2 regions of the Caulobacter sp. UC70_42 genome follow, and region 1 is predicted to be linked to the other one. Evidence: riboswitches for the same ligand, from Rfam matches in the RefSeq annotation. Region 1 holds a riboswitch; the other holds the start of a gene.

Region 1 (4,412 bases):
AGTCTCGCCCAGCAGGCTCATGTGAATCGAGAAGGCCAGGGCGCAGAGGCCGCTGTTGGTGCAGATGTTCGAGGTGGCCTTGTCGCGGCGGATGTGCTGCTCGCGGGTCGACAGGGTCAGGACGAAACCGCGCCTGCCGTCGGCGTCGACGGTCTCGCCGCACAGGCGGCCCGGCATCTGGCGGACGAATTTCTCCTTGCAGGCGAAGAGGCCGACATAGGGGCCGCCGAAGTTCAGGCCGTTGCCGATCGACTGGCCCTCGGCCACGGCGATGTCGGCGCCCATCTCGCCGGGAGACTTCAGCAGGCCGTACGAGACGGCCTCGGTGGTCACGACGATCAGCAGCGCGCCGGCGGCCTGGGCGGCCTCGGCGATCTTGGTGACGTCGGTGACCGTGCCGAACACGTTGGGGGTCTGGACGACGACGCAGGCGGTGTCTGAGTCGATGGCGGCGATCACCGCGTCCTCGGCGTCGACCGCCGGGGCCAGAGCCTCCGTCGCGACGCCAGCCGCGTGGGCCAGGGTCTCGATGGTCTCGACATAGTGCGGGTGGACGCCGCCCGACATCACCGCCCTGTTCCGGCGGGTGACGCGCTGGGCCATCATCACCGCCTCGGCCGCGCCCGTGGAGCCGTCATAGAGCGAGGCGTTGGCCACTTCCATGCCGGTCAGGGCCGCGACCTGGCTCTGGAACTCGAACAGCACCTGCAAGGTGCCCTGGGCGATTTCCGGCTGGTAGGGCGTGTAGCTGGTCAGGAACTCCGAGCGCTGGATGATGTGATCGACCGTGGCGGGCACGTGGTGGCGATAGGCGCCGGCCCCGCAGAAGAACGGCCCCTCCCCCGCGGCGCGGTTGCGACGAGCAAGGCCCGCCATCTCGCGCTCGACTTCGATCTCGCCGGCGTGCGGCGGCAGGTCGACGGTTCCGGAACGCTGGGCCGAAGCCGGCACGTCGATGAAGAGGTCGTCGATCGAATTCACGCCGATCGCGCCGAGCATCTCGACGCGGTCTTCGGGGGTCAGGGGGAGGTAACGCATCTTTCGGTCCTTCTCCCTTCCCCCTCGATGGGGAAAGGGTCGGGGATGGGAGTGTCTACGGCGGTGGAGCTAGAGCGTGCTCAGGAACGCTTCGTACGCGTCGCGGTCCATCAGGGCGTCGACCTCGGCCGGGTTGCTCAGCTTGATCTTGGCGAACCAGCCGCCGCTCTCCGGCAGGGCGTTGACGGTTTCCGGCGCGTCGCCCAGCTCGGCGTTGCCTTCGACGACCTCGCCCGACACCGGGGCGTAGACGTCCGAGGCGGCCTTGACGCTCTCGACGACGGCCAGCTGCTCGCCCTGCTTGACGACCTTGCCGGCTTCCGGGGTCTCGACGAACACCACGTCGCCCAGCTGCTCGGCGGCGTAGGCGGTGATGCCGACCGTGGCCACGTCGCCTTGGACGATGACCCATTCATGATCTTTGGTGAAACGCATTGCCTGGGCCCTTGATTAGAGTTTGCGGACGTAACGGTTGGCGACGAACGGGGTCGCGACCACCTCGGCGGCGGCCTGCTTGCCACGGACGATGACCTTGAGCTTCGTCCCCACGGCCGCATAGGCCGGCGGGGCGAAACCGATGGCGATAGGGAAGCCCAGGCTGGGGGCGAAGCCGCCGCTGGTCACCTTGCCGATGACATTGCCCGCTTCGTCGGCGATCTCGGCGCCTTCGCGGGCCGGCGCGCCTTCCAGCACCTTGAGATTGACGCGGACGCGCGACAGCTCGCCGGCCAGTTCCTTGGCGATCCGGGCCGCGCCCAGATAGTCGCCGGCCTCGCGGCGCGACTTGCCCACCGCGAAGTTCAGCCCAGCCTCGATCGGCGAGACGGTCTCGTCTAGGTCATGGCCGTACAGCGGCAGGCCCGCTTCCAGGCGCAGGCTGTCGCGAGCGCCCAGGCCGATCGGCTTGACGCGTTCGTCGGCCAGCAGGGTGTTCCACACCCGCCCGGCGGCGTCGGCCGGGACCGAGATCTCGTAGCCGTCCTCACCCGTATAGCCCGAGCGCGAAATGATGGCGTCGACGCCGAAAGCGGTCAGGGCCAGCGTGTCCATGAACACCATGCCGGCGGCTTCCGGCACATGAGCGGCCAGGACGGCGGCGGCCTGCGGACCTTGCAGCGCCAGCAGCGCGCGGTCCTCCAGGCGGGTCACCGTCGCCTCGCCGGCCAGGGCCTTGGCGATGATCTCGTAGTCGTTGTCCTTGCAGGCGCCGTTGACCACCACGAACAGGCCGTCGTCGTCGGGACGCGCCGTCATCAGGTCGTCGATGATCCCGCCCTCGGCGTTGAGCAGCACGCCGTAGCGCTGCTTGCCGGGCTTCAGGCCCTGGTAGTCGGCCGAGACCACCTTCTCGAAGCTCTTGGCGGGGTTTTCCCCCCGGATGCGCGCCTGCCCCATGTGCGAGACGTCGAACAGGCCGGCGTGTTCGCGAGTCCAGAGGTGCTCCTTCAGCACCCCGTCCTTGTACTGCACGGGCATGGCATAGCCGGCGAACGGCACCATGCGGGCGCCCAGCGCCACATGGGCGTCGAAGAGCGGGGTCTTCTTGAGGTCTTGATCGGACACTGGACGGGCTCCAAGCGGGGTCGGCGACGGGACCGGCGTCCGCCGGCAAGTCGCCCCCGCTGTCCCTTGGACCTGAGAGATTCCGGCCTCGCCCCTCTGCCGGACGGGTTTGGCCTTGCTCCTTCGGCGAGCCGCCCTTTCGGGGGCCTCTTTCCAGCGTTCCTAAACCCGCGCGGTCCTTTTGCCTGAGCGTTTCCGGGGCGGTTGCGCCTTCGGCCTCGGGAGCGAATCCCGATGTCTCCCGCGAGGGTCTTCGGCGTAGTGCGGTAGCAGGCCATGCGAGTCAAGCACGGCCTGCGATGGCCGTGCGCCTTACCGCGAAAAGTCTCCGAACCAGTCGTCCTCGCCGATCGGCGGGCCGGGCGGGATGGCCACCTTGGCCTTGCCATCCTCGATCAGCGCCGCGAGACGCTCGCCGCTCTCGTCGGTGACGACACCGGCCAGGACGCGGGCCTGGGCGCGGTCGGCGGCGTCGCCAGCGGTCACGGTCTTGAGGCCCTTGCCCCAGTCGGCCAGACGCGCGCGGATCACCGCGGCGGCGGTCGGGGACAGGTCCTTGTCGCCCAGGGCGTTGGCCAGGTTCACCACCATCCGCTGGCGGACGCGGCGGGCCAGCTCGCCCTGGCGGCCCGTCGCCTTGCCGTCGAAGGCGGCTAGGGCGAGCGACTTGTCCAGCAGCCCCTCGACACCCGGCTGGGCCGGATCGCGGCGCCTGGCCTCCATCAGGCGGTTCAGGCGCGCCGGCGCGAACAGGTCGCCCCAGACGAGATCGGCGGCCACGTCGGCGGCGGCCGGCAGATCGAAGACCGGCCCCTGGCCGAAGGTCTCGATATCATTGGCCTTGTCATTGCCCTGCGACTGGCCCGAGGTCAGCACGTCGAGCGTCTTGTCGGAGAGATCCAGCGCGGCGGGCGTCAGCGTCCGCAGCAGGGCGTCGATAGCGGCGGCCTGGCGCCCGGCCGGCACGATCTTGCTGGCCTCGTGGCCGTCGCCCTCGACGCCGTAGGTGAAGTCGACGCCGCCGACCAGCTTGGCCGTCGCATCCACCTGGTAACGGTGGAAGATGTAGATCGGCGCGATGATCCGGCGCAGGTCGGCCACCGAGGCTCCCTTGGGCAGGTTTGGCAGACCGAAGCGGTCCAGGGCGATCTTGCGCACCGCCATCAGATGGTCGAGCTCGGCGACGGGGTCGGAGCCATTGTCCCAGACGGCGCCGATCGGCTGGGCGGTGTCGGCGGATCGAGCGTCCTCGTCCGAGACGTAGCGCAGGCCGTCGGCCTGACTCCTGTCGGCCTTGGCCTTCAGCCAGGCCTTCTCGTCGACGCCGGTCGGGGCGACGCCATAAAGCCAGTCGATCACGAACTTGTCCCAGGCGCCGACCCCGCGCCCATAGGCGTCGGAGAAGTCCAGCTGGCCGTTCTTGATGGCGATCCTGGGCGCGGGATAGTCCATGACCGAGGCGCGGTCACCGTAGGTGCTGGCCGCGAAATTGTGCTGCAGGCCGATGGAGTGGCCGATCTCGTGCGGGGCCAGCTGGCGCAGACGGGCCAACGCGATCTCGATCGGGTCGTTGGGACCGCCTTGGCCGCTCTTGTCCGCGCCCGCCAGGCCTTCGAAGATCAGCCGATCTTGACGGACACGTTGGGAGCCCAACAGCACGTCGCCCTTGATGATCTCGCCGGTGCGCGGATCGACCACCGCGTGGCCGTAAGACCAGCCGCGCGTCTGGCGATGGACCCAGTTGACGACGCTGTAGCGGGCGTCGAGCGGGCTGACGCCCTCGGGCAGCAGCTCGACCTTGAAGGCGTCGA
Region 2 (4,412 bases), 690 kb from region 1:
TCATGGCGGCGCTGGCCCTGGCGTCCGCCCTGGCCGGCTGCGCGCCGAAGTCGATCGGACAGGCGACCAGCGGCTGGGATATTCGCGCCGCCGAGCGCGAGGGCGAGCTCGTCGTCTATCTCAACACCGATGTCCACCAGGTGATCGGCGAGGGCTTCCGCGAGCGCTTTCCCAAGATCAAGGTCCGCTTCGTCGAGTTGGCCGCCAAACCGATGCAGGCGCGCCTTATCGCCGAGACGGACGCGGGCGCGCCGGTCGCCGATGTGGCCTGGAGTTCGTCGATGGACATCCAGGTCAAGCTGATCAACGACGGCTACGCCCAGACCTATCGCAGTCCGGAGGCCAAGGGCCTGCCGGCCTGGGCCGTCTGGCGCGACCAGGGCTTCGGCGTGACGGCCGAGCCGATCGTCTTCGCCTACAACAGGAAGGCGCTGAAGGAGTCGGAGGTGCCCCGCAGCCACGCCGCGTTGCTGGCGGCCTTGCGCGCCAACCCCGAACGCTGGCGCGGCAAGATCGCCATGTACGATCCCGAAAAGAGCGGGGTCGGGTTCATGTACCTGTCGAGCGACCTGCAGGCCTATCCGGACGCCTGGCCCTTGTACGACGCCTTGGCCAAATCGGAGCCGGGCCTGTTCGTCCCGGGCGCGCCGCTGCTGACCAGTCTGTCGGGCGCGCACGATCTGGCCTACGACATGAACGGCTTCTACGCCGACTGGTGGGCGCGCCATCGCAACGCCGACATCGGCTATGTCGTGCCCAGCGACTATCATCTGTCGCTCTCGCGGGTGGCCTTCATCACCCGTTCGGCGCCGCATCCCAAGGCGGCCCGGGTGTTTCTGGACTATCTGATGTCGGACGAGGGGCAGAGGCGACTGGCCCAGGCCAGGCTGACGCCGATCCGCCCCGCCGGCGGCGCGCCGGCGCTGGGCGCGGCCGGCCGGCCGATCCGTGTCGGTCCCGCCCTTCTGGCCAATTTCGACCAGGGGCGGCGCGCTGAATTGCTGGCGCGCTGGAAAGCCGCGTCCGCCGATCGCTGATGTTGCTTAAATATAGTCCAGCGTTCGCCTAAAAAATAATCACGCCCGGCCAAGTTCACGAAAGCTTCGTGGTTTTCGCCCCTGGTCCCGATCAGCCCAAGCTGTCACCGACCTGTCACCTTCGCGGATCGCGCGGCGACGGACGAACGCGAGTCGTGCCCACCGGTTGAGCTCAGGGGGGATTCCTTTCGCCCTCATCGCGCGTCGGGCAACATTGTACCGGATTTCGACGCTTTGACGCGATCGGGCGAGCCGGTCGTATTGGCCTGGCTCTCGCGGAAGAGATCGGGTCAGCCCGACGCCGAAGGCGCAACCGCCCCGGAAACGCTCAGGCAACAGGGACCGCAGAGCACGAGGACGCTGGAAAGCAGGACCGCTCCACAAGTGAGCGGCCTCGCCGAAGGAGCAAGGGCGCGACCGCGCCTGAATCTCTCAGGCCAAGGGACAGCGGGGGCAGAGGAACCGCCTGGCGGAGTCCGGGAAGGCGCACGTCTTCCCGAGCGACGCGACCGACGCGACCGAACAAACGGGCGCGCGGGAGAGAGCGACTGTCGACTGCTGAAACATAGGGGATCTTACCTTGACTCTTTCACGCCAAACTCGCCGGGGACTGCTGCTGGGTTGCAGCCTGGTTCCCGCCGTCCTGGCCCTGCACGGCGCCGCCTTCGCTCAGGACGCCGCCCAGACCGCCGCCAAGACCGATGACACCAGCGTCGGCGAGATCATCGTCACGGCCTCGCGCATCGACCGCGCCGGCTTCGAGGCGCCCACCCCGACGGTGCGGGTCACCGCCCAGGACCTGAGCGTCGGCGCCCGTCCGAACATCGCCGCGGCCCTGAACGACCTGCCGCAGTTCCGCGCCACGACCTCGGCCCAGACCACCGGCACCAACACGGGCGCGGGCAACGCGCCGGTCGACCTGCGCGGCCTGGGCATCAGCCGCACCCTGGTGCTGCTGGATGGCCGCCGCTTCTCGGGCGACAACGACCTGAACCTGATCCCCAGCGTCCTGACCAAGGGCGTCGACGTCGTGACCGGCGGCGCTTCGGCCGCCTGGGGTTCCGGCGCCGTGGCCGGCGTGGTCAATATCAGCATTGACCGCACCTTCACCGGCCTGAAGCTCGGCGTGGAGGGTGGTGAGTCCTCGTACCACGACGCCAAACAGATCCGTCTCGAGGCGGCGGCGGGCAAGAGCTTCGCCGACGGCCGCGGCCATTTCGTGATCGGCGGCGAGTACATCGACAACGACGGCGTCATCCCGAAGAACAGCCGGCCGAACATCGGCCGCTGGGCCACGGTGTCGAACGGCGCGGGCCGCTTCGTGCTGGCCCCGGACGTCGGCTTCTCGAACGCGGCCTATGGCGGCCTGATCATGTCGGGCGTCCTCAAGGGCAAGGCCTTCAATCCCGACGGCAGCCTGCGCGACTTCAACTACGGCACCGTGATCGGCACGAACTCGGTCGGCGGGGAGGGCCCGTCGAACGACGACCTGTCGCCCCTGGTCACGCCGCAGAAGCGTTACGCCACCATGGCCAGCGTCACCTATGACCTGACCGACAAGGTCAAGATGACGGCCGAGCTGCGCCGCTCGCGGATGTGGAACAACTACATCTGGTTCGGCGACCACAACCGCGGCAACCTGACGATCAAGTCGGACAACGCCTATCTGCCGGCGGCCGTGAAGTCGGCCCTGGCGGCGGCGGGGCAGACCTCGTTCACCATGGGTCGCTTCAACACCGAGGCCTATCCGACGATCGACTTCGAGCGCGTCTCGACCCAAGGGACCATCGCGTTCGACGGCGCCTTCGGCGACGGCTGGCGCTGGAGCGCCTACTACAGCCACGGCGAGAACGAGAACAATATCGACACCCCTGGGTTCTTCCTGACCCAGAACTACGCCAACGCCGTCGACTCGGTGATCAGCCCGACCACCGGCCAGCCGATCTGCCGGGTCGCCCTGACCAACGCCTCGACCAACTGCGTGCCGATCAACCTGTTCGGCCAGGGCGCGCCTTCGCAAGCGGCGCTGGACTATGTGACCGGCACGCCGTCGATGCGCGAAACCAGCAAGCTGGACGTCGGCGGCTTCAGCCTGCGCGGCGAGCCCTTCAGCCTGCCGGCTGGCCCGGTCTCGGTCGCCGTCGGCGCGGAGGCCCGCAAGGAGTCGGTCGACCGCCGGGTGGGCGACCTGGACGCGGCCAAGGCCTTCACCACCTTCAGCTTCTCGGCCATGGCCGGCAGCTACAGCGTCAAGGAAGCCTTCGCCGAAGTGCTGGTGCCCGTCGTGCGCGACGTCCCGGTTCTGAACAAGCTGGAAGTCAACGCCGCCGCGCGGGTGTCCGACTACAACACGACCGGCTCGATCTGGTCGTGGAAGCTGGGCGCCACCGAACGAGTTCTTCCCAGGCTTCCGGGGGCGGATCACCAAGTCGCGCGACATCCGCTCGGCCAACCTGACCGAGCTCTTCACCACCAGCACGACCGGCTACAACACCATCGTCGACCCGAAGACCAATTCCAGCGTCTACGTGCTGACCAATGGCGGCGGTAACGCGAACCTGACGCCCGAGACGGCCAAGACCTTCACGACCGGCTTCGTCTATTCGCCGCCGGCCCTCCCGGGCTTCAACATCTCGGTCGACTATTTCGACATCGACATCGACAACGTGATCACCACGGTCTCGGCGCAGGACATCGTCACGCGCTGCGCCAACGGCAATGCCGACATGTGTTCGCGGGTCACCCGCGACGCCACCGGCGGGATCTCGCGGATCGTCTCGACCTACGTCAACCTGGCCAACTACAAGACCGACGGCGTCGACGCCGAGATCTCGTACGCGACCAATCTCGACCGCCTGATCCCCGACGCGCCCGGCCGCATCCGCGCCCGCTGGCTGATGACCTGGGTCAACAGCCTGACCACCAACGACGGCGTCAGCAAGATCGAGTACGTCAAGTCGCAAGGCTATTCGTTCGGCCTGGGCACGCCCAAGAGCCGCATGACCGCGGCGCTCGACTGGTCGGGCAAGGTGTTCAGCGCCAACCTGCGGGCGCGCTACATCTCGCCAGGCAACTACAACAACACCGTCGACCTCGTGAACGGCCACATCAAGGCCTACACCTATGTCGACCTGGGCGTTCAGGCCAAGCTGCCCGAGGTCATGGGCCATGAGGTCGAGCTCTACGCCAACGCGACCAATCTCTTCGACAAGGACCCGCCCGTCTCGTCGCTGTACTCGCCCTACTACGACGTGATCGGTCGCTATGTGACCGTCGGCGCGCGGATGCGTTTCTAGTCCCGCCCGACATCGCGCCGCCGGCTGCTCCCCCCCTGGCTTCCCCCGCCGGCGGCGCTTCCCCTTTCTTCAGAGGCAT

Evidence for each region. Region 1 has a riboswitch for glycine ahead of gcvT (glycine cleavage system aminomethyltransferase GcvT). Riboswitches for the same ligand answer to the same signal wherever they lie in the genome.
Region 2: linked by a shared signal. The riboswitch ahead of ACHMW8_RS01855 (TonB-dependent receptor plug domain-containing protein) and the one ahead of gcvT (glycine cleavage system aminomethyltransferase GcvT) in region 1 are both predicted to bind glycine.

Annotation. Positions count from the first base shown of each region.
Region 1 is NZ_CP171994.1:1,014,360-1,018,771, forward strand. Features, by position in the region: gene gcvPA (aminomethyl-transferring glycine dehydrogenase subunit GcvPA) at 1-1,038, opposite strand, end outside; gene gcvH (glycine cleavage system protein GcvH) at 1,108-1,473, opposite strand; gene gcvT (glycine cleavage system aminomethyltransferase GcvT) at 1,489-2,601, opposite strand; glycine riboswitch at 2,765-2,855, opposite strand; partial or broken gene ACHMW8_RS05270 (zinc-dependent metalloprotease) at 2,914-4,412, opposite strand, start outside.
Region 2 is NZ_CP171994.1:327,516-331,927, reverse strand. Features, by position in the region: gene ACHMW8_RS01860 (ABC transporter substrate-binding protein) at 3-1,037, shown strand; glycine riboswitch at 1,305-1,392, shown strand; glycine riboswitch at 1,396-1,487, shown strand; gene ACHMW8_RS01855 (TonB-dependent receptor plug domain-containing protein) at 1,618-3,588, shown strand; gene ACHMW8_RS01850 (TonB-dependent receptor domain-containing protein) at 3,476-4,333, shown strand.